2 regions of the Shewanella sp. W3-18-1 genome follow, and region 1 is predicted to be linked to the other one. Evidence: riboswitches for the same ligand, from Rfam matches in the RefSeq annotation. Region 1 holds a riboswitch; the other holds the start of a gene.
The links. A riboswitch is a leader RNA that binds a small molecule or an ion and turns the genes downstream of it on or off. The one in region 1 is predicted to bind cobalamin.
Positions count from the first base shown of each region.

Region 2: another riboswitch for cobalamin. It lies ahead of SPUTW3181_RS05060 (ABC transporter ATP-binding protein); the one in region 1 lies ahead of SPUTW3181_RS03970 (TonB-dependent receptor).

Region 1 is NC_008750.1:847,414-862,911, forward strand. It holds gene SPUTW3181_RS03945 (DUF3103 domain-containing protein) at 1-661, shown strand, start outside; gene azu (azurin) at 756-1,232, opposite strand; gene rbsK (ribokinase) at 1,403-2,314, opposite strand; gene rihA (pyrimidine-specific ribonucleoside hydrolase RihA) at 2,334-3,290, opposite strand; gene SPUTW3181_RS03965 (hypothetical protein) at 3,494-4,936, shown strand; cobalamin riboswitch at 5,055-5,289, shown strand; gene SPUTW3181_RS03970 (TonB-dependent receptor) at 5,397-7,358, shown strand; gene SPUTW3181_RS03975 (hypothetical protein) at 7,431-8,426, opposite strand; gene SPUTW3181_RS03980 (HDOD domain-containing protein) at 9,121-9,849, shown strand; gene SPUTW3181_RS03985 (LysR family transcriptional regulator) at 9,925-10,830, opposite strand; gene metE (5-methyltetrahydropteroyltriglutamate--homocysteine S-methyltransferase) at 11,031-13,301, shown strand; gene SPUTW3181_RS03995 (efflux RND transporter periplasmic adaptor subunit) at 13,656-14,906, shown strand; gene SPUTW3181_RS04000 (MacB family efflux pump subunit) at 14,909-15,498, shown strand, end outside.
Region 2 is NC_008750.1:1,112,128-1,127,625, reverse strand. It holds gene cobU (bifunctional adenosylcobinamide kinase/adenosylcobinamide-phosphate guanylyltransferase) at 1-534, opposite strand, end outside; gene SPUTW3181_RS05075 (adenosylcobinamide-GDP ribazoletransferase) at 531-1,319, opposite strand; gene cobT (nicotinate-nucleotide--dimethylbenzimidazole phosphoribosyltransferase) at 1,427-2,479, opposite strand; gene SPUTW3181_RS05065 (FecCD family ABC transporter permease) at 2,558-3,685, opposite strand; gene SPUTW3181_RS05060 (ABC transporter ATP-binding protein) at 3,685-4,566, opposite strand; cobalamin riboswitch at 4,666-4,852, opposite strand; gene SPUTW3181_RS05055 (histidine phosphatase family protein) at 5,073-5,798, opposite strand; gene metH (methionine synthase) at 6,071-9,805, shown strand; gene SPUTW3181_RS05040 (hypothetical protein) at 10,251-11,324, opposite strand; gene SPUTW3181_RS05035 (AAA family ATPase) at 11,365-12,915, opposite strand; gene SPUTW3181_RS05030 (HEPN domain-containing protein) at 12,955-13,485, opposite strand; gene SPUTW3181_RS22315 (PAS domain-containing methyl-accepting chemotaxis protein) at 14,538-15,498, shown strand, end outside.

The sequences.
Region 1 (15,498 bases):
TGTGGTTGGTATTGATAGTAAAAAAGCCTTTATTGCTGGATTAAAGGTGATGCGATCTACTTTTGCCGAAGCACAAGTTAAACAAGGTGACAGGGCCTTTTTGAACCGTTCATCAAGTAAAGCGGTCGCCGATAAACCTATTTCAACTACAGTGATCAAGCAGATATCTTTGAAGGATGATCATGAACCTTGGATTTCTGGGGCTGCCGAGATTTATGCCATAGTGACAGGAGTTGACCCGAGTCGCGATAAACCAGTGCTCGATATTGTCGAAATGCCCTATTTAGATTATGCAGATACGACTTATTATCCAAATCAAGTCATTATTCATTGGGAGCGTTATCGCTGGGCTGCTGCGGATGTGATTTTAATGGAGCACGATGATGGCACTAACTATAAAGTGCTGGCGACTAAGTTGTTGGAAGCGGCTGAGCAGATCTTAAAATCCATCCCCGATCCTGAAGCTCAGGGCTATGCACTGATCCCACAAATCACTAATGGTATTCTAAGTGCGATGCCAGATGCGTGGTTTACTAATGACGATGATTTTGTCGACGTATATTACACATTACAAGAAGGGCTGGATTATCCTAACTTGAATGGTGCTAATGGCAATGCGATGACGACTTTTTCCCCGCTTGTTATTCAACCTAGGCATTAAAAACTTACGGCTATCCCGTCCTAAGATAGAAAAAGCGGATCCTAAGATCCGCTTTTTTGTAAAGTGAACGCGAGCCTAGCTCAATCTATGCACTTTATTCTTTTAGCTTAAAACTGCCTTGCATAATTGCCCAGTGGCCTGGGAAGCTACAGAAAAATTTGTAATCTTCCGCGGCATCCATTCCTTCTGTACTAAAGGTGATTGAAGTTGATTCACCGCCGCCTACCAATCCAGTGTGTGCTATTACGCGAGTATCATCTGCTTTTACATAGGCAGCATCGGCACCGGCACTCATTCCATCATTAGCGGCACCTGCCATATCAGCGGCTTTTGTTAATACCCAGTTATGGCCCATGGCAGCCTTTGGTAGGGTGCCTGTGTGTGTCAGAGTGAGGGTGACTTCTTTACAACTCGCAGGGACTGACAGTTCTTTTGTGTCAAATTGCATTGCATCAGTGGCAGCAATCTTCAACTCACATTCATTGGCACTCGCTTGACTCGCGACGAATAATCCTAAACCTAAAAGACTCACACTGGTTAGGTTACGTAAAGAGGTGCTCTTTGCTTTCATCTGGTACTTCCTTATTTAAACAAGGGGAAGTTGAGCCGTTTTGGCTCAACCATGCGCTGAAAGAATAGCCAATTTGTATTAAATGGGAATGAATTAGTTTAGTAAATTATGTATATACAACTTTCGACTGAAAGCCGTACAGTGCGACAATCTGTCGCACAAATGAGTGCCTAGTTAGGGACTTCGTGGCGGTAGGGGATGGCCCGTTGTGCGCCTTGGCGAGTCACCGTCATGGCGCTGGCGGCATTGGCAAATCCCACGGCAGCATCAATCGACATTCCCTCACTTAACCCGACAACTAAAGCACCATTAAAGGTATCACCCGCCGCAACGGTATCAACGGCTTGTACATTGATGGCGGGTATGAGCCCGGTAAAATGAGGACTGCTGATATAAGCACCCTTTGCCCCTAAAGTGATAACCACAATACCTACGCCCTGTTGATGCAGCAATTGTGTTGCAAGATGCGCATCATCGAGGTGATTAATCTCGACGCCAGTCAGTGCCGCGGCTTCGGTTTCATTTGGGGTAATAATATCCACCCATTGAAGATAATTAGGTCCTAATACTTTGGCTGGAGCAGGATTTAATACTGTCGTAACGCCCAGTCTTTTCGCCATTTGTAGCGCTTTCGCTACCGTCGTCAATGGGGTTTCTAACTGGATAAGCAGGTACTGTGCATTCGCAAATAGGGCATAATAATTTTCTAAATCTTCAGGTAACAGCTCCGCATTAGCACCTGCGGCAACGCCAATGGTATTTTCACCGTTGTCACCGATAAAAATCATGGCCGTTCCAGTACTCATATTGGATGTTTGAGTGATCCCTTCTGCACTAATGCCGTCTTTTAGCCAGCTTTGGAGCATATCATCGCCGACGCTGTCTTTGCCTAAGCGGCAGATAAAATCAATGTGCGTATCTGGCTTGGCTAAACGTGCGCAGGCAACCGCTTGATTTGCTCCCTTACCACCGTGTTCAAGACGGTATTCTCGGCTCATCAAGGTTTGTCCTGCGGCGGGTAGGTATTCAAATTTCATCACATGGTCGGCATTGGCACTGCCGATAATGAGTATTTGACTCATAGACGATCCTCTGTCGTTGTTATTTGCGATTGAGATAAGTTGGGTCATAAACACTGACACTTTCTACGAGCAAATCGACAAAACCTTGCCTATCGAGCCCAAATAATACCGTAGCATTGGCGGCTTTACCTGTAAGCTGATAGCGATCAACCACTGTCATGCCTAGGGTCAACTCACTTTGGGTTTCAATACTGACCCAGCAATCTTGCGCTTCAAATAGTTCAGGTTTAAGCAACCAAGCAATAGTGCAGGGATCATGCAGTGGCGCGCCAATAAAGCCCCATTTAGGATCTCTGTGGTAAATCATAAAGAAATCCAATAATTCGGCGACGCACTGAGCAATGGGATTTTGAATCGCGCGAATGCGCTCAATATCTTCATCCATGATCTGCGCCTGATGGGTTACATCGAGCCCACACATGGTAATGGGAATACCTGATTTGAATACAATATCGGCGGCTTCGGGGTCGACAAAAATATTAAACTCGGCGGCTGGGGTCCAATTACCGACACCGGCTGCGCCGCCCATTAGCACTATGCGCTCAATCTTATGGTGTAATTCACTGTGACTAGCCAGCAATAGGGCGATATTTGTCAGCGGCCCTGTGGGAATTAATGTGACAGGTTTTGTACTGTGGCGAATTTGCTGCGCCATTAACTCCACTGCGGTAATGGGTTGAGGGCTAAAACTTGGATTAGGTAATACAGGACCATCGAGTCCTGTTTCCCCGTGAACATTGTCGGCAATAATCAGTTCGCGGGCTAAAGGTTTGATCGCACCACCGGCCACAGGGATATCACCGCGATTTAACAGCGTTAAGATCCGTAAGGCATTATTGAGGGTTTTATCTGGGGTTTGATTGCCTGCGCTAGTTGTGACGGCAAGGGGAACAAGCTCTGGGTGAGCTAAAGCTAATATAAGCGCGATAGCATCGTCATGGCCGGGATCGCAATCCAGAATAATAGGGCGAGTCATACTGTTACTCCTTTAAACAGATACTGTGGTGCATTAGAGTAGCATGCTTAATATTTTGAGGAAGTTAGATTATTCGACTCAAGAGGCAAAGTGTGAACTTTTGCGCCTTTTCGCGATAAGCTGCTAGAATCGCGCGCATTTTATTGCTGTAAAAATTGAGTGCTGTAAAAATTGAGCGATACAACAAATACAAGGAAATAGTAATGCGAGCTAATCGAATCTCTTGGCCAATGGCTGTGCTAGCGGGCATGGTTGTTGTACAACTCGCAGGCTGTAGCGACCCTAAACCTACGGCTGTAATTGAAAGCAATAACGAATCATTAGTGCAGTTTGATAACGGTAAACTCATTCAATTGAAGGAAAAACCGAGTCCACAATACCGTCATATTCCCTGTGATTTACCCACGCTAGCCTCCGTTATAGCAAATAATATGGCTATTGCAGCTATCACCCAAAATGGCGATGTGATCACTTGGGGTAACAGTTTTAGCGGCGGCGATAGCCGTGAAGTGACAGATCAACTTAAAGATGTCATCCAAATTGTGCCAGTTAAGGACGGCTTTGCTGCGCTGCGTAAGAATGGCACTGTGGTGTACTGGGGTAATGCGGGGAAATTGAGCCTCGACAAAGCACTACAAAACCGCATGACCAATATTACCAAGTTGTTCGCCAATCAAGAGGCCATTGCTGCTCTAGATGCCAATGGCAAAGTACACACTTGGGGTTATGGCCCGTATGGTGGTAATAGCTTACATGTGCAGGATCAGCTTATTGATGTAATTGATATCGTTGCTGCAGGGCGAAGTTTTACGGCACTAAAAAAAGACGGTAGTACTGTGATTTGGGGAAAAATTGAAAGCTCTACCAATATGAAAAAGCTGCTACCGCAACTTAAGGATGTCGTCAGCGTCGAGTACACTCATGGTACCTTTGCTGCTTTGAAAAAGGATGGCACTGTCGTGACTTGGGGGCATAGTAGTGATGTTTATCCTATTCGCGGTGCGTTACAGGATGTGGCCAGTATTACGACAAATCGCTGTGCCTTTGCCATCTTAAGTCCTACGGGTGAGGCGCACTTTTGGGGTAATTCAACGAACTGCGGTATCGATTGGCTCAAACAAACGGGAATTAAAGGTGTGAGCAGTATTGTTAGCGTAGATACAGGTTTTTTGTTATTGCGTGACAATGCTGTACCGCAAATTATCGTCGACGATACTGACTACGCTTATCTGTATGGTTTTCATTATGCCCAAGACATTCTCAATCAATATTGGCAGGAAGGGAGCCGTATTATCAGCGGGCAAGCATCATTTGTGTTTATTCGCCCAGATGGTAAGGTCGTGCCAGTAGGCTATCGAGCTAATCTCGAAAATGTCCAGAAGTTAATAGCAAGCATTCCGCGATTAACTTGGTTAGGTGCAACAGATGATGGTTATGTCGGGCTCAGTGAAAAAGGAGAGTGGGTATCTTGGTCGATGAATACCGATACGTTTGCTACATCTTCTGTAAAGGTTGCCGATTCACTCGTGATTAAGCCCCTCGATTTTTCGGCTCCAACACAATGTGAAACGCAGGAGCAGCGTCAGGACATTTTGAGTAAAGAAAGACCAAATCCTGAAGTTAAAATGTGGTCGTTTAGCGAATAGGTGCTTGTTTGAGTTTAATGGACTTTCATCCGTATAGACGTCTATAATGCTCGCGCTTGATGTAGAGTAGATAGGTATAAAGAAATGAATGACGTTTCTTTAGCCCTATATATCAAATTTTTAGTCAACCTTCTGAGGTGCTTGCGTGCTCAAGCCGCGAGATAATCGGGAAGCCAGTGAGATTCTGGCACTGCCCCCGCAACGGTAAAAGGTGAGAGAAGACCGCGTTTGATAAGTGAGTTCAAGACAGAACCCGATAATCAGAATGTGAAAGGTCAGTCTCGCGTTAATCCAACTTTTAATGGATTAACATAGCCTAAGTCCGGAGACCGGCCCTAAAGGTGTTTTTGAGATTTCGGTGGGCAGATCTCAAAATGCGATAATCACCGTCAGTATTTACGCTTAATCAACGGTATCGTGGCGTCAATGCCCCGTTTTCCTTGTAGGAGTTAAAGGTAAAATGGGAACAAATCCAACTAAAATCGCGCTGCTGATCGGCAGCCTTTGCAGTTTTTCAATTATCGCGCCCGCTCTGGCGGCCGACGATACCCATACCGCTAGAGTCGATGAGCATCTTGTCGTGATTGGCCGTACAGACAATACCCCGCTAAACATTGCTGCCAATGTGAATGTGATTGATGCCGCTGCAATTGAAATGAGCGGTGCAACGAGTTTGACTGATGTACTACGCGGTCGAAGCGGTATTCAAATTTCGGATAATAATATTGGGACTAGCTTTGCGATGCGCGGTTTTAGCGCCAGCACTGCTGTTAACAATACACTGATTTTACTCGATGGCCGTCGTCTGAATAATATCGATATCGCTGCGCCAAGCCTCAATGCGATTCCGCTTAACCTTGTTGAACGTATTGAGATTTTATCGGGCAGTGCGGGTGTGCTTTATGGCGACCAAGCTGTCGGTGGGGTGATTAACATTGTGACTAAGTCACCCGAAAACACTAGCGGCAGTGTGCAATTATCGGGTGGCAGCTTTGATACCTATGAAGGTCGCGGTGATATATCTGGCGCCATCAATAAAGACTGGCGTTACTTTTTTACAGGTAGCTACAACCAAGGTGATAACTATCGCAAGCATAATGCCAATGAAACTGGCTCAATTTTAGGCCGTATTCAATATAAAACTGATACAGATGCTTTTTTTGTTGAAACCAGTTATTACGATGATGACCGTGAAAATCCCGGTTCACTTACCAAAGATCAATTTAAACAAAACCCTCGTCAATCTTCCAATAAAAGCGAATATGTCCATGAGATGACCACAGCGGCGCGCAGTGGTTATGAGCATCAGCTTAACCCAAATTGGGCCTTAGCGGCGGATCTGGATTATAGCGATACCTTAGTGACCTCGCTGAACTGGGGGGCAGGTAGTCATAATACCCGTTCTCTCTTAATGTTTAGTCCTAAGGCCTTAGCAAATTACACCACTCGCCAAGGTGAGCTAAATCTAGTGGCAGGTTTAGATCTTAGCCGTGGTAAGGCCGACTATAACACTATGGCGCGTAGCAATGTGCAAGAAATGCAAAGTGCTTATGTACAGGCCACAGTGCCATTAAGCCACAGCTTAAGCTATGTGGTAGGTGGACGTTATGCGCGGGTGACCGACGAGTTAGTCGATGGCAATGTCTATCCAAATGGTATTGATTTAGATGAAGATGCCACTGCATTCGAGTTCGGTCTAAACTATCGCCCAAGCGCCGAGCACCGATTCTATCTACGCGGCGATGAAAACTTCCGTTTCGCTAAGGTCGATGAGCAAGCCTACACCCCGAAAGATGTCTATGGCCTAAAGCCGCAGACGGGCCGCTCCTATGAGGCGGGTTGGGATTGGACTGTTGCTAGCCAAAGCCTGCGCGTAAGCTTATACCGCCTCGATTTAGAAGATGAAATTGTCTTCGACCCCAGTGCGGAAAAACCTGTTGGTGGTAGTTTCCAAGGCGCGAACGTCAATGCCGATGCCTCACGCCGTTATGGTGCGAGCGCAGACTGGGATTGGCAGATCACTCAAGCACTGCAATTAGGGCTTGAATATAACTATATCGATGCCGAATTTACCGATGGGGTGAATGATGGTAAAGCACTGTCTTGGGTGGCAAAACATACTGGACGTGGTTATATCAGTATGGATTTCGCCGAGCATTTCCAAGTGTTTGCCGAGGCGATTTATACGGGTAATCGTTTTATTGAAGGCGATAATGCTAATGAAGGCGATAAGCTGGCAAGTTATGTGCTCGGTAATTTAGCCTTAAATTATAATCGTGATGCTTGGTTAGCGAGTCTACGCGTCGATAATTTGTTCGATAAAGAATATGTTAGCTCAGGTTATTATGGTGGTGGTTTGTGGGATAGTTATTATTCTGGCCGAGGCCGTGATATCCGTCTAACCTTAGGTTATCGCTTCTAATTACTTAGAAAATATATTTAGCCACCTTTAAATAATTTTTAAGGTGGCTTTTTTACGCTTAAATGATGCCTATTACTTAAGTGCAGATTGATTGTCTATATCATCAAATAAATAGTTGAAAACAAGATTTGATTCTAATGTTTCGATTGTTTCTACCGTAGATTTTTTCATTGTTTTATAGGATGCAACGATCCCATGTTTACCCAAGGTGACTTCAGAGCTTACCTTTTTGCCAGTGCCTACTTTAGCACCATCAACATACCAATCAGCATCGACATTGCTAGTCAGTGTGACGACTGTAGACTTCAGGCCAAGTTTGTCATTGAGCATAGACTCGATTTTATTGTTATATGACGGTTTAAAAGTCATATTAACTTTATAGTGTAATTCACCATTCATATTCATACTTGCATCAATTACTTTATATGATAGAAGAACACTTTTATCGCTAAGGAAAGGATCTGAATTGATAGTGTTTTTAACAGTATATTTTTCAGTGTCTTTTAAACAATCATTTATAGATTGAAACTTAGAACAGGTCATTGAGCTTTCTAAGTCAATAGATTTAACATTTTCAGCACTTGATAATTCAGTTATAATACGATTTACGATTTTCTTTTTTAATGAAGAAAGCTGTTCTATTTTCTGTAAGCGTTTACTATTGATAATGTCGTACTGTTTTAATATTTCTTGATAATTTTCTTTATTTTTAATTTCATCACTGACAGATTGTTTTTCAAGTGAGTCAATGTTTTTAACTAAGGTTTCAATTTGTTTGAAATAATTGCTAGCGTTATTATCTTTTAAAATTGCATTCGGCAACTCTAATATTGCTTTATTATAATTCTCTTTTTCATTTTTAATATTTGTAAGTAGTAATTTGTAATCATACTCATTTTGTTGATGCTCAGATAATCGATTATTTACAGATATCAACAAATTATCAATGTCAAATTCTTGCTTGATCTCATTTACAGCTTGAGTTTCAGTTGTTGTTATCAATTCTATGGCGAACGAGTTACTTACAAAAAAGCATAACAAAGCAATTGTAAATTTACTGTATCTCATCTTTCTCTCCGTTAAGTTATCTGAAACAGTCAAAACGCTTGCCATTTCTGAGTTTTGAGCAAAAAAAACGCATTTTATCCATAATACTTAAGTTAATTTTTCTTTTCAAATAGATTGTTTTTGTTGATTTTAGTCACATTTGATTGTTTTTTGATATGAGTTTAGCGTGTAATTGTGATCTTTTGGTGGTTTTAAACTTATTTTCTTTGATTGTTATTCAGCATTAATTTGAATATAAGTTATTTTTTAGGAAGTTAGTGGTTACTTTTCAATGCGTTATGTTTATTTGTGCTGATGTTTTTAGCTTTTGTTTTTTCAGGATAGAGTTCAGTTTAGCCGTTTATTTTTGATTAGCTTTTAGGGTTGCTGTTATCGCTGTATTTGTGTGCAGATGTTGAGCAACATGGGCTGTAACTTAACTATAACCAAGTTGGTTTTGTTGTAGAAATGGTGTTGAGGTGTTTTACTTAATGGTATGACTAATGTGGATCGGGTATAAGTTAAAGCCTTTTAAAACAGTGGATTACAAAACATTTTTTTGTGCGGTCACTTTGAGTTACCGATGACCATATTAATTTATGGTTATCTTCATTACACAATCAATGACTAAGTGCTGAAATTCTTTGAATTTTGGGTATGATATGGGTCGTAATCGAATCATCTTAATTTTTAGTAAACAGGTGAAAAGTGTCTTATGACTGATCTTGAGCAACAGGTTTTTACTCAAGTTAGGGCGATCATCGCAAATGAAGAGCAAGTGATTGGCCGGAGAGGAATTCTCATTCCCCTTAAAAAAGCGATCCTTGCCGAAGGCGATATTCGTAATGTGATCGATATTATTTCGAGTGACCCTGCATTGGCGGCACATATGTTAATGCGTAGTAATTCTGCGCAGGCGGCCGTGGTGGCAAATCACAAATCTCGCTCATTAAAAGAAGCGTTGATCCGTTTAGGGCAGGTCAATATTTATCGTTATGCTTTCACTTTCTACCTTAAAGAACGCCTCGATGAGCTACCGCAGCCCTATAAAAAGTTAGTTCAAGGTTATTGGAAATTAACAGAAAGTATTGCGATTGATGCGGTAGACAGTTTGGTGGGTATGGAAGGCGTTGAGGTTGATCCCGATGAAGTACAAACCTTAGCGCTCTTTAGTGTTTTTGGCCAAATTATTGCGCTCACCGCATTTGCTTACCTTAATGCTAGTGCTGAGCAATCTTTCCCATTAAGTGTAATTAAGTCATTGATTGATAAACAGCAGCAAACCTTAACCATAGAAGCGTTTGAATCATTAGATTTAGATCAGGATCTGCGTCAAGAATTTATGATTGCCCATAATCTACGTCAGACTAGAAATCCCAATTCTCCAGGGTTAATTCTGCGCCGTATCTTATCTATGCGTGGACTATTAATGAATCCGCTGTAATTTTTAGATTTGATAGCATATTAGCCCAATAAAAAGCCTGCATTCGCAGGCTTTTTATTGGGCTTACTATCTGAATCAATTCGATTTATGCTGGCGGGATAAACCTTCACTTGCCACCAGTTGTAACCAATTTTGGATCAATGCTGAGTTTGCGCTGTGGCGGCGATAGGCGCCAAATAGCGGGCGTTTTAAGCCTTCTTGGCCGAGTTTTACCGTGGCGAGACTCAGTCCATGTCCTTCATTTATCGACCAACTTGGCAGTGCGGCTATGCCGTCTTTACAGGCGATGCGTTGCAATAACATCATGGTTAAATCACAGGTTTTTTGCTCGCCCGCCTCTATGCCCGCAGGCTCTAAAAAGTGGCGATAAATATCTAAACGCGTCAACGGCACCGGATAACTGATAATAGGCAAGTGTGCTAATTGCTTAGGGGTGACATAGGCTTCTTTTGCTAAGGGATGATCTTTTGCAACCACTAACTTCACTTCAAAATCAAACAAATGCTGGTAGGCGAGTGAATGCCCAGGCACAGGATCTGAGGTTAATACAATATCCAGTTCACCCATTTCTAGGGCATTGAGCGAGTCGAACAGGTGACGGCTCGACAAGTCTAACTCGGCTGCTGGATGATCTTGCCTAAATTGCTCCATCACAGGCATTAACCAGCGAAAACAGCTATGGCACTCAATGCCGACGCGCAACTGATTGGTTTCGGTTTCCAGCCCATTCTTCAAATCTGTCTCGGTTTCTAACACCTTAGGCAAAATCTCTTCGGCCAGATGCAGCAGGCGTGCACCTTCTTGGGTGAATGACAGTGGCTTACTCTTACGCACAAAAATGGGTGAGTTAATTCGTTGTTCCAACTCCTTAATCTGGTGGGAGAGGGCGGATTGAGTGACAAAACGTTTTTTGGCCGCGCCCGCCAAACTGCCGCTTTCTTTCAGGGCCATTAAGGTTCGCAGGTGTCTTAGTTCGATCATGTTCACTCCAAGTGAATTTCACTCATGTTGTGCTTGAAATCAATTCGGTTGCTGGGATAGAGACTAACACAATAAACTTCTAGACGTCCAGACGCCCATTGTTATTTATCAAGGCTGAAATGCTGAAAAGTGCCAAGAGAAAACAATCTGGTGGGTGCAAGTGCCGAATATGGCTTATCTCAAATAAAGGAAGATATGGTATGCAATTAAATAGTCTTGGGTTTCCCCGTATCGGGCGTCGTCGTGAATTGAAATTTGCCTTAGAAAAATACTGGCGTGGTGAGAGCACTCAGGCACAATTGCGTGAAGTGGCGAGTGAACTTCGCCGCAACCATTGGCAGTGGCAAGCTGCTGCTGGCATTGAGCAAGTTCCCGTAGGTGATTTTGCCTTTTATGATCAAGTGCTGACCTTAAGCGCGACTTTAAATGCCATTCCTGAGCGTCATCGTGGTGAAGGAGCAATCGATCTCGATACTTTATTCCGTGTTGCCCGCGGCAGAGCGCCAACGGGCCAAGATGCGCCAGCCTCTGAAATGACCAAGTATTTCAATACTAACTATCACTATCTAGTACCTGAGCTCAGCCAAAACCAAGTGTTTTCGATTGCCTATGAGCAGTTTTTTGAGGAAGTCAGCGAAGCGCAAGCGCTAGGCTATAAAGCCAAACCTGTGCTACTCGGCCCTGTTAGCTACTTGTTCCTTGCTAAAACTGTGGGCCAAGAGTTTGATAAGTTAAGCTTATTACCCAATTTATTAGCTGCTTATGCTGACATTTTGGCGCGTTTTGCTGCTCAGGGTGTGCAATGGGTACAGCTCGATGAGCCTATTCTCGCATTGGAGTTAGATGGTGAATGGCAAGCGGCGATCACTGAGGCGTATCAAGCCCTCAGCACTGCGAAGGTGAAGATCCTTCTTACCAGTTATTACGGCGGTATCGCACACCATCAAGCGCTGGTATCGGCCTTGCCGGTCGCGGGGTTGCATATCGATTTAGTCACAGCGCCGGATCAATTGGCAGTCTTTGCTAATGCGCTTGGTCAAGATCAAATTTTGTCGGCGGGTGTGGTCAATGGCCGCAACGTGTGGGCGGCAGAGGCGGATTTGATTGCCGAACGCATAGGCGCGGTTGCCCGTGATCTCGGAGATCGCTTGTGGATCGGTACTTCTTGCTCACTCCTGCACAGCCCTGTGGATTTAGAGGTGGAAGCCACGCTTGAGCCCGCGCTGCGTCAACAACTCGCGTTTGCGAAGCAGAAATTATTCGAGCTGGCCAATGTGCGCCAATTGCTACTGGCACCTGAATCGGTCGCGGCAAAAGAGATTGTGCAAACCTGTTTGGCACGCCGTGAGGCGAAAGCGCAGGCCGCCGACAGTCAAGTGATTGCCCGCGTTGCCGCGTTGACATCTGCCGATTATGAGCGCGTCAGTGATTTCAGCGTACGCCAAGCAGTGCAGCAGCAGAAATACCGTTTACCTCTGTTGCCGACCACCACCATTGGTTCCTTCCCACAAACACCGGCAATCCGTGGACTACGCAGTCGCTGGCGCAAGGGCGAGCTGAGTGATGCACAATATACTGAGCAATTACAACAAGTCACCCGCGATACTATCGACCGCCAGCTTAAACTCGGTATCGATGTGCTGGTTCATGGTGAGGCCGAGCGCAACGATATGGTGGAATATTTTGGTGAGCAGCTTGCGGGCGTTGGCTTTACCAAAAATGGTTGGGTGCAAAGCTATGGTTCACGCTGTGTTAAGCCGCCGTTGATCTATGGTGATGTTAGTCGTCCAAAGGCGATGACGGTTGATTGGGCCGAGTTTGCCCAAAGTCTCACCGACAAGCCTGTAAAAGGCATGCTGACTGGCCCTGTGACGATTCTGCATTGGTCATTCGCCCGTGAAGATATCGGCCGCGATGTGATTGCGACTCAGCTGGCGCTGGCGATCCGTGATGAAGTGGTGGACTTACAAAATGCCGGTATTGGCATTATACAAATCGATGAGCCCGCCTTCCGTGAAGGTCTGCCATTGAAACAAAGTGAGTGGCAAGCCTATTTAGATTGGGCGGTGAATGCCTTTAAACTCAGCGCTGCTGGGGTGATTGATGAGACTCAAATCCACACCCACATGTGTTACAGCGAGTTTAACGATACAATTGCCGCGATTGCTGCCATGGATGCCGATGTGATCACTATCGAGACTTCGCGTTCACGGATGGAGTTACTCAACGCCTTCGAAGACTTTGAATATCCCAATGAAATTGGCCCCGGTGTGTATGATATTCATTCGCCAAACACCCCAAGTGTGGAGGCCATGGTGCACTTAATCGAGAAAGCGGCACAAAAAGTGCCCGTACGTCAGCTGTGGGTCAACCCAGATTGTGGCCTAAAAACCCGCACTTGGGATGAAGTCGAACCCGCCTTAAAAAACATGGTCGATGCCACACGGGAACTACGTCGCCGACTAGGTTAATTGTTCACTTATTGATTATCAATAATATCAATAAGATAGAAGGCGGATGTTTATGCATCCGCTTTAATCCTTGAGTTATCGACTTACCATGTTTCGCCTGTTTGAGGAATATAGACCCCGATAATCTACAACCCGTCGATTCGGTATCGCACTAAATTGGCATTACAGCCTAAGCACCACTCAACCGTGTTTGCCTTGTAACTATCTACACAGATATTTGCAAATCTTTACCTGTTAACGACATTTCCTTCGTCTACTGTCTTATATTAACTCTATATACTACCTACATAATTTAATCTTTCTACGTGAGCAATATGCTTGCGGCTTTTTAGTTTATTGGATGTGAATATACCGATGAAAAAATCCTCAAAGCGTAAACTGCTGATTGTGATTAGCGGCCTTATTATCATTGGTGGGGGAGCATTTTCCCTGTGGTATAAACCAGAAACACCGCCAGCCTATGTTACAGAAGCGGTATATATCGGTGATATTGAAAGTACAGTGCTTGCAAATGGTACGTTACAGGCATTAAAGCAAGTCAGTGTTGGTGCACAGGTGTCGGGGCAGATTGACAGTTTGTTTGTACAGTCAGGTGATGAGGTTAAGCAAGGCGATTTAATTGCTCAAATCGACAGCTTGGCACAACAGAATACGATCAAAGAAGCTTTAGCCTCACTGAAAATTATCAATGCTCAATATCGTGCAAAGCAAGCACAAATACAGCAAGCCAAACTTGAGTTTGTTCGTCAACAACAAATGCTAGCAGATAATGCTAGTTCTCGAGCGTCTTATGAAGCGGCAGAAGCAACTTTGACTGTTTATCAAGCTGAAATAGAACAATTAGAGGCTCAAAAACAACAGGCTGAAATTAAAGTTGATAGTGCCAAGATTGATTTAGGTTATACCAAAATTACCGCGCCTATGGATGGCACCGTTGTATATTCTGCTGTCGAAGTTGGGCAAACCGTTAACGCGAATCAAACGACACCAACCATAGTTGAAATGGCACAGCTTGATACTATGACCGTCAAGGCTGAAATATCAGAGGCTGATATTATCAACGTTAAACCTGGCCAAGCTGTTTACTTTACGATTCTTGGACAACCTAATCGTCCCTATCACGCGACCATTAGGGCAATTGAGCCGGGACCGACTTCAATGGAGAGCAGTAGTAGTTCAAGTTCAAGCTCAAGCACGACAGAAGCTATTTACTACTACGGTTTATTTGATGTGAAAAATCCAGATCGTACTTTACGTATTGGAATGACAACCCAGATTTCAATTGTGCTTGCTAAAGCAGAGAACGCATTACTCGTGCCTTCACAAATCTTACGGATTAAGCCAAGGGATAAGCAAACTGCACCGCAGCTAGATAAAGACAAAGATACGCAGTCTAGCGAACCTAAGCGTCATCGTGGGCCTCAGTATCAAGTACCAGTATTAGTGAATAATCAAGTGCAATACGTGGATGTCACCGTAGGTATTAACAACAAAATTAATGCCGAAATTACCTCAGGTTTAAATGAAGGCGACTTAGTTGTGCTGGGTATGCCTTCATCGGAAGAGAGCAGCAAACTGCGCCGCCCACCTAGTGTGAGGTTTTAATTGTGAGTGCCGCATTACTTGAAATTTCAGGTTGTTATCGCACTTTTCAGGCGGGAGAACAGCAGCTTACCGTACTAAAAGATGTGAACTTAACGATTGAACGTGGCGAGATGGTTGCCATTGTCGGCGCCTCTGGTTCGGGCAAATCGACCCTAATGAATATTCTTGGCTGCTTAGATAAACCGTCGAAGGGGGCGTACTTTATCAATGGACAAGATACTTCCACCATGGATGCCGATGAGTTAGCTCAATTACGGCGTGAACATTTTGGTTTTATTTTTCAGCGTTATCATTTGCTTAGCGATCTTACTGCGATAGGTAACGTGGAAGTTCCTGCGGTTTATGCAGGTAAAGAACGAAGTGCCAGAAAAGACAGAGCCGAACATTTATTAACTCGCTTAGGATTAGGTGACCGACTCGATCATAAACCTAATCAGCTCAGTGGTGGACAGCAGCAGCGGGTCAGTGTGGCCCGTGCGTTGATGAATGGCGGTGATGTGATCCTTGCCGATGAGCCCACGGGTGCATTGGATAGCCACAGCGGTGAAGAAATGATGCAATTGCTGCAAGAGCTTCACAGCGATGGTCATAC
Region 2 (15,498 bases), 260 kb from region 1:
TAACCAGCCAGCTTCATCCACAAATTGTCGGCTTAACGCACCTAAGGGTACTATGCCGGAGCCAACTTCGTTACTGATTAAAATCACTACACCTTCAAGCTCGGCAAGGGAATCGACAAACGCATTCTTCTCGTTTTGCCAAGATATCAGCGGATCAAGGCTCGTGTTTTTAGTCGCAATGTCCGCGGCGAAATACCCTTCTGTAGGAATCGGTTCATCTAATTCGGGGTAACAAGCGAGTAACTGGTTAGTTAACCAAAGCGTTAAACAATCCACAAGGATCACACGCCCAGGTTTTGCTAAGTGCTTCAATTGCGTTGTCAGCGCGAGGGGTTCTTCAATTAATTGCCATGCAATACCATCATCTGCACGGTCTTGTTGGTGTTTCACTATACGTTCAGTCATTTCGGCATCCCGTGCTTGCGCTGTAGCAACAAAGCACGCATCAAATCCCAGCGCCGTATATTGGCGCACTAAGGATTCGCCGTAACGGCTCTTGCCGCTACGGGCACCTCCTACGACTAAATGGATCACAGAATACTTCCAACAATCAGCAGCACAAGATAACAAACAATCTCGCATATTTGTTGTGCCGCGCCTAAAGTATCGCCCGTGTATCCCCCAATCTGACGCCTAAAAATAACGACAATCAAACGGCGTAACCCGATCATCACCAACAACAATGAGAGGGCTGCTAATCCCTTAAGGAATAACAACACCAATACACCGCTGGCAACCAAGATAAATAGCTCATTAATGCCTTGATGCTGAGATAGTGGTTTAGATTTGCTGGTTTCATCATCGCGCACATATTTTTCGGTAAAAATAATGCTCGCAGCAACCACGCGACTCACTGTATGCGCCACGATAAGCGCCGAGCCTGCAACCACGGGATCATAAAGTGCCAATTCAACCAACAATTGCCATTTCAGCAATAACGCTAATATCAAGGCGATAGCGCCATAACTACCAAGCCGCGAATCCTTCATGATCCGCAGTTTATCTTCTGCCGTCCAACCACCGCCAAAACCGTCGAAGGTATCGGCTAGGCCATCCTCGTGGAATCCACCTGTCAGTAAAACGCCAACTAACATGGCTAACAGCACTGATACCCCTGCAGGAAGCCAATTCTGTGTTAACCAAAAGACAATCGCACTTAACAGGCCAATTAACAGGCCCACTAAGCCAAAATAACGGCTCGCCTTATTGAGTTTATCGCTATCAACCTCAACCCATTTAGGCATTGGGATGCGGGTAAAGTAGCCCATAGCAACTAAAAATAAATCTATTTCTTTGTGCCAGCTTTCGCGTTCTGACATAAAGCATCCTTAGTGAATCCACACTTGCTGCAAGGTTTAAAATTAAAACGGTTGGCTAAAAAGTTATTATTTTAAATAAGTAAAATAAACAGCTTAGCTGATGCATATCATACAACAGCCTCAATCCCCGCATCACTAAAACTCGCCATTTGATTGTAAAAATTTACTGCTGCTTGGATAAGCGGTAGAGCCAAGGCTGCACCAGTGCCTTCGCCTAATCTTAGGCCAAGCGATAGCAAAGGTTTAGCCTGCAAAAATTCTAACATTCGCAGATGGCCTTGCTCTTCTGATTGATGGGCAAAAATCAAATAGTCGCGCACATTAGGCGCTATTGTTACTGCGACTAATGCAGCGGCAGTCGCGATAAAACCATCCACAACCACCAGCATGTTACGCTCGGCGGCGGCTAACATAGCGCCTGTCATCTGCACAATTTCAAAACCACCTAAACACGCCAACACTTCTTTTGGTCCAGTTAACGCACTTTGATGTAGCAATAACGCTAGCTCAATCAGCATCAATTTTCGCGCTAAGGTTTCTTGATTAATGCCAGTACCACGGCCAACACAATCAATCACATCGAGCTGCATTATCGCCGCCATAATCGCAGATGCGGCAGAGGTATTGCCTATGCCCATCTCGCCAAAGGCCACCAGATTACAGCCCGTTTGGTGGTGGCGTTCAATCAAATCACGCGCCATCGCAAAGCCTTTATCGACGGTTTCCAGCGCCATGGCAGGCTCTAAATGAATAGCGCCAGTTCCAGCGCCAAGACGTTGATCAATAATGCCTTTAACCCCTTCGATAGGCGTTAAAATACCGCAATCGATCACTTCGAGCTTAAAGCCAACTTGCCGACAAAAAACATTAATTGCCGCACCGCCATGGGCAAAGTTTTGCACCATTTGGCGCGTCACTTCACTAGGGGCAATGGAAACGCCTTCTGCTGCAATGCCATGGTCACCCGCAAACACCAGCATGGTGGGATTCGCTATATATGGCTGATCAGCACCCTGTATGCGAGCTATTTGTAATGCTAAGGATTCGAGCTGCCCGAGGGCGCCAAGCGGCTTAGTCTTAAGATTTATTTTCTGTTGAATCGACTGTTCTTGTACTTTGCTCACAGGGTTAATTTGAAACGACACGGCTGATTGAGACATTCACACTCCACTTGCTAATCCAAATTTAATCACTACGATGCATTCCATGACTCTTTTCCATAGGTCGTAAGCATTAAATTAACGGGTTACTTTTCGCCGCCGCAGGATAATCAAAAAGAAAAAACTCCCTATGGCGGCAGTAATAATACCCACGGGTAACTCTTGATTGCCCAACAAACAACGTGCTAAGACATCAATCCACACCAAAAATAATCCCCCCACCAACGCGGTTAATAATATTGATTGACGACCAGGAAATAATAACCGCACTGTGTGGGGGATCATTAAACCGACAAAACCAATGCCGCCGCAGGTGGCAACCAATACGGCGGTAATCAAGGAGCAAAGCAGCAACATATTGAGCCGCAGCTTAGGCACATTCACCCCTAAGGTATGGGCGGTTTCGTCCCCTGCTTGCAACGCCATGATCTGGCGCTTCATCCCTAAAATAATCACCAGACTCACGCCTATCACTAAACTCGGCAGCACTAGCAACGACCAACTGGCCTTAGCGAAACTGCCTAAACTCCAAAAGAGCACTGATGCCGTGGCCTGTGGACTGGCGAAATACAGCAGCAGACTCGTTAATGCGCCAAACATAAAGGAGGTTGCCACACCAGAAAGCAACATGCGCTCCACTTGGCTATTAAGCCCAAGCCCAGACAAGGCAAGCACAATTAACACAGATAAGCTCGCACCGATAAAAGCGCCAAAGGGTAAGCTAAACCAGAGCTGCCCAGCAAAAGCACCCGAGCCGCTAAAAATACCTGAGCTTGTTATTAATGCTGAATGTTCAAATAAACCAGAACCGGTAAAAATCGTCAACATCACCACAGCGCCAAAGGACGCGCCAGAGCTAATGCCAAACAAATAGGGATCGGCTAACGGGTTGCGGGTCACGGTTTGCAGCACACTCCCCGCCATTGACAAACCCGCCCCCGCCACAAAAGCCAGTAAAATGCGCGGCAGTCTTAGTTCCATCACAATGCGCTCAGTCATACCATTGGCTTGAACAGGATTCACCACATTATTTGTAAATACTTGAATAACTTCTATAAAGCGGATATTTGCCGCACCAAAGCTCGCCGCAGCAATAGGGGTGAGCAAAGTGATGATGCCCAATACAAGCAGCATCAGTTGTTGTCTCGTCAACGGTGTCACAATACGCCCCAAATATGAGATGAAATGTTGTTTATTCCTCGACATCATCCGCCCTCGCCTCGCTCGTTCAGGCCATGAGCCACATGGTGGTAACCATAAAAATAACTGATTAAGGGCTTTTTATGTTGTGGATGGGGCGATACCTGAGCACACACGCCGAACACATCACCAATGCGCGCCTCTGTTAATACTTCGGTTGGCGTCCCCATAGCGCTGACTTCACCGTTATGGATCAACAACAAACTGTCGCACAGGGCACTGGCTAGATTAAGATCATGAATAGAAGCAATCACGCTGATCCCAAGACTACGCACTAATTCGAGGATCTGAATTTGATAGCGCACATCGAGGTGGTTAGTTGGCTCATCTAGGATTAAAAGCTGCGGCTGCTGCACTATGGCGCGGGCAATCAAGGCGCGTTGCTTTTCACCACCAGATAAGTGCTCATATTGTTGATACCTCTTATGGCTCAAGCCCACTTTATCTAAGGCCTGAGCAATGCGCTCAGCATCCCTACTGGAATTGGTATCGAACATGCCCTTGTGGGGCGTCAAGCCCATGCTAACCAATTGCTCTGTGGTTAGGTCAAAATAATGCGGTGTATCTTGCTGCACGACGGCGACACGGCAAGCAAACGTCTTGGGCGATAAGAGCTCAATATCTTGATCAAAAAGGGTAATTTTGCCCTGAGTCGGGCGCACAAATCGATACAAACACCGCAGCAAGCTAGACTTGCCCGCACCGTTAGGCCCAATCAAACCCAACATCTCCCCCGTAGGCAACGAAAAGTTAATATTGGATAGAATGGTTTTGCCACCGATACACCAGCTTAACTGGCTGACATCGAGTGCGACACTCTGGCTCGTTGACGGACGAGTGTTACTTTCACTCAAACTATGGCTCATTTGGAGTGCAGAGAGTTTCACCAACGCGGCGCTCCTAGCGAGTCCAAACCTAGATTAAAAAAGGCTATGTACATTGTTATCTGCTCCCTCGAGTCACCCGCTCGAGAACTAAGGCTGCACGCAGCGATAACAGAAATAGGCAGGTCTCCTGACTTGTAGGGAAAGAAGGTTCTAGGTTCTAGGTTCTTCTTTTACTACTCACAGTTGCGGGTACAGTTCGGGCTGACTGATAAGCAGTGCCCCGATTCCCTATTATGTTTGGGTTGATATGCGCTTTGTTCACAACGCCATTGAGAATGAAAACAACGGAGCGATTCGAACAAGAGAGTCTATTCCCAACACCTATTTCTGCGACGTTATCACTCATTGCGCATGTAATACGCTATCTCGTTCAAACGTCAGGAAAAAGCATTATCCTACATCTATCCCATTAGGCAATGCTGTTTAAATCAGAATATTTTCATGTCAGCTTATTCTCGCCAAACGATCACGCCTACACCATAGCGCCTAGGTCGTGAAATAAGGCCTCAACACCTGCGCCCACTCGGCCAATCTAAACGCCAATAGCAGGCACCCTGTTCATCTTGCAGCACATTAATGCTCACCACTGCCGCCACGGGTAAATCAAGCTGACTATAAAACCCCACCGCCCGTTCAACCCCAAGGGCGCGAGCCATTAAGTGACGGATCACCCCGCCGTGGGTCACAACCCACACTTTGGTAGCAGGCATATAGTCACCGCGCTCATTAACGGCACTGTTTTCATTACCCATTTTATGTGAGTCGAGGGTAAATCGTTCAAACTCGGCGGCGAGTATCTGATCAACCGCCCCATTCACCCGCGACTCAAAACTCGCCATAGTTTCACCATTGGGCGGCGGCGTTTGCCAAGGATTTTGCCAATACGCCGCTAAGCGTTCGCCCTCTTGTTGATACACTTCATCGAGCCGACAACCGTCCCAATCACCAAAATCAATTTCCTGCAAACCCGACAAACACTGCGCCTGCAATGGCCTAGTGACTGATACCAACGCCGCTGTCGAATGCAGCTCGGCGGCGAAAGCGTGGGCAAAATCGGCGCAGCGGCGTGAAGTCGAGCTATAAATCGCGCTACACACGCTGGCCTGCGCCTCAACCGCTGCCGACATTTGTTGCCAACCCTTTTCGCTCAAAGGCACATCCACACGCCCCCGCAAGATGGCGCCGCCTTCACACTCTCCGTGGCGTAACAATAAAAGCTGCACTTGTTTCATATATGCCTTTTTAGTTAGGGACTAGATGCTAGGAACTCAAGCCGAGGGCCTAAATTCTAGATTCTCGATTCTCGCTCCTAATGCCTTTGACTTTCATCTTGCCCTGACGATCATAAGTCGCGTATTATGGACGTCTATACGTTTAAATGTCCAAAAACATTTTATAAAAACAAGTATCCAAAAACAAATGTCGATAGACCAGAATAAAATGCACTTTGCATAACAAGGGTCGATGCTTGGACTTAACTTAGCTGTATTTAAGGTAATTATTTATGACGATACCCTCAACCAAAGCCGGCCAGATATTAGCAGACATTCGCAAACAGCTTGCAGAGCGCATTCTGATCTTAGACGGTGCCATGGGCACAATGATCCAAGGCTACAAGCTGGAGGAAGAGGACTATCGCGGCGAACGCTTTAAGGATTGGCATACCGATGTTAAGGGCAATAACGACCTGTTAGTGCTCACGCAGCCTCACATTATCAAACAAATTCACACCGACTACTTAAACGCCGGTGCCGATATTATTGAGACCAACACCTTTAACGCCACGACTATCGCCATGGCCGACTACGACATGCAGTCGCTGTCAGCCGAAATTAACCGCGAAGGCGCGCGCCTCGCCCGTGAAGCCTGTGATGAAGCCTTTGCTGCCACAGGCATTCCACGCTACGTCGCCGGTGTGTTAGGCCCCACTAACCGTACGTGTTCTATTAGCCCTGATGTGAACGACCCTGGCTATCGCAACGTCAGCTTCGATGAGTTAGTGACCGCTTACAAAGAATCCACTAAGGCACTGATTGAAGGCGGCGCGGATATCATTATGGTCGAGACCATATTCGATACCTTAAACGCCAAGGCCGCGCTGTTTGCGATTGAATCCGTATTCGATGACTTATTTGGTCAGCATTCTAAAGACAGACTGCCGATCATGATCTCGGGCACCATTACCGATGCATCAGGCCGCACACTGACAGGCCAAACGACCGAAGCCTTTTACAATTCCCTTCGCCATATCAAGCCCTTGTCTATCGGTCTTAACTGCGCCCTTGGGCCAAAAGAGCTGCGCCCCTATGTGGAAGAATTGTCACGTATCAGCGAATGCTATGTGTCGGCGCACCCAAACGCGGGTCTGCCGAACGAGTTTGGCGGCTACGATGAAACCCCAGAAGATATGGCGAACGTGATCGAAGATTGGGCGCGCGAAGGCATGCTCAACATTATCGGCGGTTGCTGTGGTAGTACGCCTGAACATATTCGCGTTATTCGTCAAGCAGTTGAAAAATATGACCCTCGCGTCTTACCCGACATTCCGGTTGCCTGCCGTCTTGCGGGTTTGGAACCACTCACTATCGACGCCCAAACCCTGTTTGTGAACGTGGGCGAGCGCACCAACGTCACAGGTTCTGCCAAGTTTTTAAAGCTGATTAAAGAAGGCAAGTTCGAGCAAGCGCTTGATGTCGCCCGTGAACAGGTTGAAAGCGGCGCGCAGATCATCGATATCAATATGGACGAAGGCATGCTCGATGGCGTGGAGATCATGCACAAGTTTTTAAACTTGATTGCCTCTGAGCCGGACATCAGCCGCGTACCGATTATGATCGACTCCTCTAAGTGGGAGGTGATTGAAGCTGGCCTCAAATGTATTCAAGGCAAGGGGATTGTTAACTCGATTTCCCTTAAGGAAGGCGAAGCCAAATTTATCGAGCAAGCTACCTTAGTGAAACGCTACGGCGCGGCAGCCATTATCATGGCGTTCGACGAGCAAGGCCAAGCCGATACTAAGGCGCGCAAGATTGAGATCTGTACCCGCGCCTACCGCGTGCTGGTCGATAAGGTCGGCTTTCCGCCAGAAGACATTATCTTTGACCCGAATATCTTTGCGATTGCCACGGGTATCGATGAACACGATAACTATGCCGTCGATTTTATTGATGCCATTAAAGCAATTAAGGCCACCCTGCCCCATGCGATGATTTCGGGCGGCGTGTCGAACGTGTCGTTCTCCTTCCGTGGTAACAACCCAGTGCGCGAGGCGATCCACGCGGTATTCCTGTACCATGCGATTAAAGTCGGCATGGATATGGGGATTGTGAACGCGGGTCAGTTAGCCATTTACGATGATATCGACCCCGAGCTTAAAGAGCGGGTCGAAAACGTGGTGCTTAACTTGCCCTGCCCAGTTGAAGGCTCGAGCAATACAGAGCAGTTACTTGAAATCGCAGAGAAATTCCGCGGTGATGGCGCGCAGGTGGGTAAGAAAGAAGATTTAGAATGGCGCTCTTGGCCAGTTAATCAGCGTTTAGCCCATGCGCTCGTTAAAGGCATCACCGAATTTATTGATGAAGATACCGAAGCCGCTCGCCAAGAAGCGAAACGTCCACTCGATGTGATTGAAGGCCCGCTGATGGACGGCATGAATGTGGTCGGCGACTTATTTGGCTCGGGCAAGATGTTCCTGCCACAAGTCGTTAAGTCTGCGCGGGTGATGAAAAAGGCCGTGGCTTACCTCAATCCCTTTATTGAAAAGGAAAAAGTCGCAGGTCAGTCTAATGGCAAGATATTGATGGTGACCGTAAAAGGTGACGTGCACGATATCGGCAAGAATATCGTCGGCGTAGTGCTCGCCTGTAACGGCTTTGAGGTATTCGATTTAGGCGTGATGGTGTCGGTAGAGCGAATTCTCGACGCCGTGAAAGAACACAATATCGATATCATCGGCATGTCGGGCCTTATCACCCCAAGCCTTGATGAGATGGTGCATAACGTGAAAACCTTCCACCGCGAAGGCTTAACTATTCCAGCAATTATCGGCGGCGCGACTTGCTCAAAAATCCATACAGCGGTAAAAATCGCGCCCCATTATCCCCATGGCGCTATCTATATTGCCGATGCGTCCCGCGCTGTGCCAATGGTCAGCAAACTGGTGAATAACGAGACACGCCAAGCCACCATTGATGAAACCTACGCCGAATACGACGATATGCGCACTAAGCGTTTATCCCAAGCCAAGCGTAAAGAGATTGTTTCACTGGAGGCCGCCCGTGAAAACCGCTGCCAACACGACTGGGCCAATTACACCCCATTCAAACCCAATGTGCTCGGTCGCCAAGTGTTTGATGATTATCCATTAGAAGATTTAGTTGAGCGTATCGACTGGACACCGTTTTTCCGCTCGTGGGAGCTGCACGGCCATTACCCTGAAATCCTCAGCGATAAAGTGGTCGGCGTTGAAGCGCAAAAGCTGTTCGCCGATGGTCAGGCCATGCTTAAAAAAATCATCGAAGAAAAGTGGCTCACGGCGAAAGCGGTTATCGGCTTATTCCCAGCCAATACCGTGAATTACGACGATATTGAGCTGTATACCGATGAGTCGCGTACCACAGTTGAAATGACCACCCATCACCTGAGGATGCAGCTTGAGCGGGTCGGTAACGATAACTTCTGCCTTGCCGACTTTGTAGCGCCAAAAGATAGCGGCGTCGCCGACTATATGGGTGGTTTTGCGGTCACTGCGGGCCATGGGATTGATGAACATGTGGCACGTTTCGAAGCCAACCACGATGACTACAACGCCATTATGCTCAAGTGTTTAGCCGACCGTTTGGCCGAAGCCTTTGCCGAACGGATGCACGAACGGGTACGTAAAGAGTTTTGGGGTTATGCGGCCGACGAGCAGTTAAGCAACGAAGCCTTAATCCGCGAGAAATACAAAGGCATACGCCCCGCACCGGGCTACCCAGCTTGCCCAGACCACACAGAAAAAGGTTTGTTATGGGACTTGCTCAAGCCCGATGAGACCATCGACTTGAATATCACCGAAAGCTACGCCATGTTCCCTACCGCTGCGGTATCGGGCTGGTATTTCGCCCACCCAAAATCCCGCTATTTTGGTGTAAGTAACATAGGCCGCGATCAAGTGGAAGATTATGCGAAGCGTAAAGGGATGACTGTAGCTGAGACAGAGAAATGGCTGGCGCCAGTGCTTGACTATGATCCTGAATAGAGAGTGATCCTGACTGATTTTTAGAAATAGTCAGGATCTTTATTACGCTAACGCGGTTTGAGATCTAAGATCGGTCTTGCGACCGAAAAGGTCGTGGAATTCCATTCCACACCAGGGCAAGAAGGGGATCAACAGCAATCCCCCTCTTGCATCTCCCCTTGCCGCCCCTAGCGAAGTTACATGCATTAGGGACTAGCCTTGGTCTTATGGATAAATTGCTATCGCTTCCGATGGTACATCCTGTACCCCGAAAGCTAGCCGGTCATCCATGACCGGACTCACGCAATTTATTCCAACGCCCCGCGGCAACTTCGCAGGGGATTGGTGAACTTCTGCTACTTTTGTGTTACTTGCTAGCCATTCAAAGCAAACCGAGTAATGTTTACTACCAGTTTTAGAAATTTAACAATGGATGACTCATTAAATTTCACATTATTATTTCAAATTACAGCTTAACAACTGGTGTAGAGATAAACCAAAAATAAAAAATCTCACCAATTAATTTCCAGAGCGGAATTAAGCAAGCAGGACTCAAACTTGAAATATCCATACTAACAACTTTGCCATCCTTAATATCCTTTTTTATTAAAGAAATTAAGGAACTAGTACTAGCTGTCAAGTTATGGGAAATATCTAGCCTATTGTTTTCAAACTCAGCTAATCTTTTTAAAAATAGAGGACAAGAAAACGCACCATATAAACCCCTCCAGTATTCTGAAAAACTATTTTCATCTTTAAAAACTTCTTTGTATTTATGCCCCCGTTTAAAATCATAATACAAATAGCTTTCTAAATTTATAGTCGTAGCGTTAGAAATAAAATCAACTGGCATTCTTTGAGTACTATTAGCCTTATTATCAATGACATTTAACGGAATTAAATTTTCAACCTCATGACAATTTAAAACATGCAATCTATCTCTTATCTTTTTCGATTCAAAAAAATGTATTAATTTTAAAGCAGTTACACCATCATTACTTTGGGGGTGTTTTTTATCACTATCACAAATTGCAAATACATTGTAATTAGTTGTATACAAGATAGAACAGACCTCATGAGAGCGATCGCCTCCACCATGTACTGGCACAAAGTCCAAGTTGTAATTATCACCTCTAAACAACTTATATGATTCCATTACAAGGTTGTAAACCACAATATCATCAACATCTTCAACAATTAAATTCGAACGTCCTAAAAATCTATCGATCGAAGTAACACTTCCCTTGTAATCAAATAAATTAACGACAAACAACTCACTAAAATCGCATTCAAAATCAAAAGAATTATCAACAAAAATAAATCTTATAGCAAAATCTTGTGCTAAAAAATCACCAAGAAAAGTAATTTTATTTAGCGATTTTCTAAAAATTGTTTTTGAAAACAAACTAATATCATTTAAGCAAATTATTTTTTCCAATGTATCTCTATCTGAAACAACACAATGATGTCCATACGCTATGGTTTGCGCTAATTTTTCTAAAAAAAGTAATAAATATTGTGATTCTGGATTTTTAGTCACCGACTCGACTATCGATTTATCTAGTTTTATAATCATATTATTAATAATCAAAAAAACCTAATGGCCAGTTATTAAGAAAACCGTTTTGGTCAAAATTTGCAGAAATTATTTTAGTCTCTCGACTTTCTCGATCTTGTTCAAAAAGGGAAACCCCTATCATATCATTAGCGATTTTCCCTTTAGATATTAGATTACCCATTTTAGATATTATTGATTCACTATGAGTTTCTATAATTAATTTAAGTTCGATACCATTATTATTTGCAAGTTCAATTGCATTTATGAATACAATTGAAAGCGACGCCTGCATCTTAGGATGCAAATGTAACTCAGGTTGCTCAATCGCAAATATATAACTATTTATTTTTCTACTTCTTTTTGAATTTTCATATCCAGATGATACTGCCCATAATTGAATAATAATAGGTAACACTTGTGAAAAACCAAATCCCATATCAGAAATATTATCACTCAAATCTGAATCGGCATACTGAAGATTAATTGATATATGATTAGAGTTCAAATCTACATTTATAACAAAACCAAATTCACTTTTTGTCCACTTATTAAGTTCCTCCCTCCACTTACCAGTAATATTAGATATAAACATACCTATATTATCCCCACGATGGTCTAACTCGTCGATACTTAAATCTTGATGCCTATAATATCTTGCCGTTGAAGTTCTTAATGGTGCAATATATCTAACGCCTAACAACTCATTGGTCATAGAATCATTTATATTTGCACTATTCTCTATAAGATAATAAAGATCAGCCAAACCAGATATAAATCTGAACTTTTTTGAATTAACATCCCAACTTAATGTTTCTTTTTCCCACTTTGCAGTTGAGTTCATTTTCCTTAACAAAGCTAATTTATTATTATCATTAACTGAATTTCGTAAAAATCTTGTAGCCATAGCTTGCAATTTGTTACTACTCGAACTACCTGAGTAGTTTTTAAAAAGCTGAACAACTTGATTGAATAATGCTGTACTTATTTGCTTGCCTTTTGCATCAACCAACCCTGAAGAAGGTGATATTAAAATCGGAAGTAAATTATCAGTATCAGTTATCTGATACTTTAAATCATGTTTTTTTAACGGCCATGACAACCTATCAGATGAAATATCAGTAATCACACCATCCTCATCAAACTTAAAAAAAATCGTATGATTATACATTTTAACTTGATAACTTGCCGTATAACAACTTAAACCACTATTAGACCTCATCATGCCTATTTTACATATCAACTCCACTGGTTCTTCATTAATAAAACTGTGATGATACTTTTTCCTATTATAAGAAAGTTGGAATGTAAAAAATAGTTCATCCTCATTCTTCACTTCACCATTAAAAAATTTTTTATGAATTGCTGTATCAAAAGAACCAAAATCAATATATAAACCATTCCACAGTATAGGCCCTCGAGTTTTCTTTTCAACACTTTGCCTGAGCAATGGAAATATCCTTAGAAAAGTACTTTTACCCGAACTATTGTTTCCAACAAGTATATTAATTTTCTTTAATTCAAAGTCACCACTATCCCTAAGGGACTTAAGACCTTCTACTTTTATTTTTTGCATCAAATAATCCAAAGTAAATTTAAATTTATTAAAACCTATCTAATCTGACCCTAATGCTTTATCTGTAGCGGTCACCAATTCAGTAATAAACCGAATACATTTATCCACTTCATCACGTTTTATGATTTGAGGTACACCAATTTCAACTTGAGCACGGTGTACCGCATCTCCACGCTTTTTGAGCCAAGTATTAAGGGTTTCTCTCGCTTGTTTAGGTATATAATTCGGCCATTTCCAATGCTCTGTAACATCAATCCCGAAAAACTCTTCAAAAATTTGCTTCGTTTTAGCAGAGTCTGGGTTATGAAACATTTTCAAGCGAGTAGAAAACTGCTGCTCCATAAAGTTTCCAATTTGACACCCTTTTAGTGCACCAAACTTGTTGTTGAAAAGTTCTGTAGCAACATCTTCTACATAGGTTTCCCAAGCCGTCATAGTCATGATCAAAGCGGCTCTTTTCAGTGCCTCTGGAACAGCCTTTCCTTGACCAACATTAAGGTTGTCATAGCATTCGATTAATACTCGCGCATCACCAATTGCACGCTTAAATGTATTTAGAGCAACAGACATTAAATTCCTTAGCTAAATAGCAGTTATATTAATAACTATCTGACTTTTAATAAAAATTATGAATAAACACTAATGCCAAGAGTTACGCCAATCCCCTGCGAAGTTGCCGACGGGCGTTGAAGAAAATCACGTGAGCGAGGCATGGATGCCGAGCTAGCTTTCGGGGTACAGGATGTACCATCGAAAGCGTTAGTGATTTTCGAATAAGCGCTAGGCCAGTAACCAATGCATGTAACTTCGTTAGGGGCGTCTTGGAGAATCCAAGGAGGATAGGACGAGCAGTCCTCCTTGGTCGGGTGTGGGTTGAAGACCCACGACCTTGATTCACCTCGGCCGTTAGGCCGCAATAAACAAATAACCGCGATAACATTGCCAATTCGCAGCGCCAAGCAAACCAGCACTATCAAAACGCTTCAGCTTTGTCGTTCGACAACAAGCCCCGCCATAGCTACCGCACTTAGCCAACAGCCGTTAGCCAAGGGATTGCACTGCTCTTTTCTAGATTCTAGGCTCTAGCACCTAGCACCTAGTGTTAGAAACTCATCGCATATTGTTCAGGAGGCGTTTCTTGCGAAATAAAGATACATCTTCCTGATGCAAGTGAACTTAACCATGGTCACGATTAAGTTTCATCCTTGTTAAAACTTAAGATAGCGTTCTGATTAGGCCATGTCTACCACTTTCACATTACAAATTAGATAGTTAAGTGATAACTAATTTTCATCCTCCCTTTACAGACCAATATCAAAGCGTATTCAGGATAAGTAGTGCAAAAACACAGAAGTAAACGCAGAAATGGCTGGTACCAACCGTTAACGATTTACACCTAAACAAAGGGGATCTCAATAAGAACTGCGCTTGACTAGCTTCATCAGCCTATTACAGAGACAAGTTGCTATTTGGTATATTGCGATTATATTGCCCCATCTGTAACACGCTGATCTATTTTGTCTATTTTTACGTACCTACGTACAGTTAAAGACCGCAATACACACTATACTAAGCAGCATGCCACCAAAAAGTGATTTTAGTACTTCGCTTTGGAAATCAATATGATCATATTTAATAAGCGCTTGAAGGAAGAGAATGAGCAGTTGAAAGAAGAATTACTTTCAATGCAACAGGTAAGGGAAAGCCTTGATAGCGAGATGTTAGCATTAACACTTGATTCAAATGGAAAAATTACCGTAATCAACGCAAACTTTACCCATGACATGTTATTCCAAAATACCTCACCCGTCGGGCGAGAATTAATCGATCTTGTGCCTCAACGAGCCAGAAGTACTAATCACTTTAAGTTAATGTGTGATGCATTAAAACGCTGTGTACATTGGGCTGGCGCCCTACAAATTACCAAAGGCGATGGCGAAGAAGCCTGGTTACGGGCAATTATACAGCCGGTGAAAAACAGTAAAGGCCAAGTTAAACATATATCTGTATATGCAAATGACCTCACCCGTACCATCAAAAACTCACAGGAACACCAAGATTTAACCCAAGCCTTACAACGCTCTACGGCTGTCATCGAATTTAATTTGGAGGGTATAGTTCTCGCGGCAAATGATAATTTTTTACAGGCCATGGGCTATAGCCAAAATCAAATTATTGGCAAACATCACAGAATGTTCTGTGAGCCTGAAGAATATAATTCTCTAGAATATAAACAGTTTTGGGAACAGCTTCGTCAAGGTAAATACGTTGCGAGCCGCTTTAAACGTCTTGATAGTTATGGTCGAGAGGTTTGGCTAGAGGCATCCTATAATCCGATTTTTGATAGTTACAAAAAACTGTATAAAGTCGTTAAATTTGCAACGGTAATCACTGAGCAAGTCAATCGAGAGCAAGCCATATCCGAAGCGGCCGATATTGCCTATGGCACCTCAAAACAAACGGATGATATGGCACAAATGGGCAGTAAAGTGCTACAAGAGACTGTCGAAGCCATGCACAAACTGACAGCGCAAATGGACACCGCAGCCCAAGGAATTGCAGCCTTAGATAAACAATCGCAAA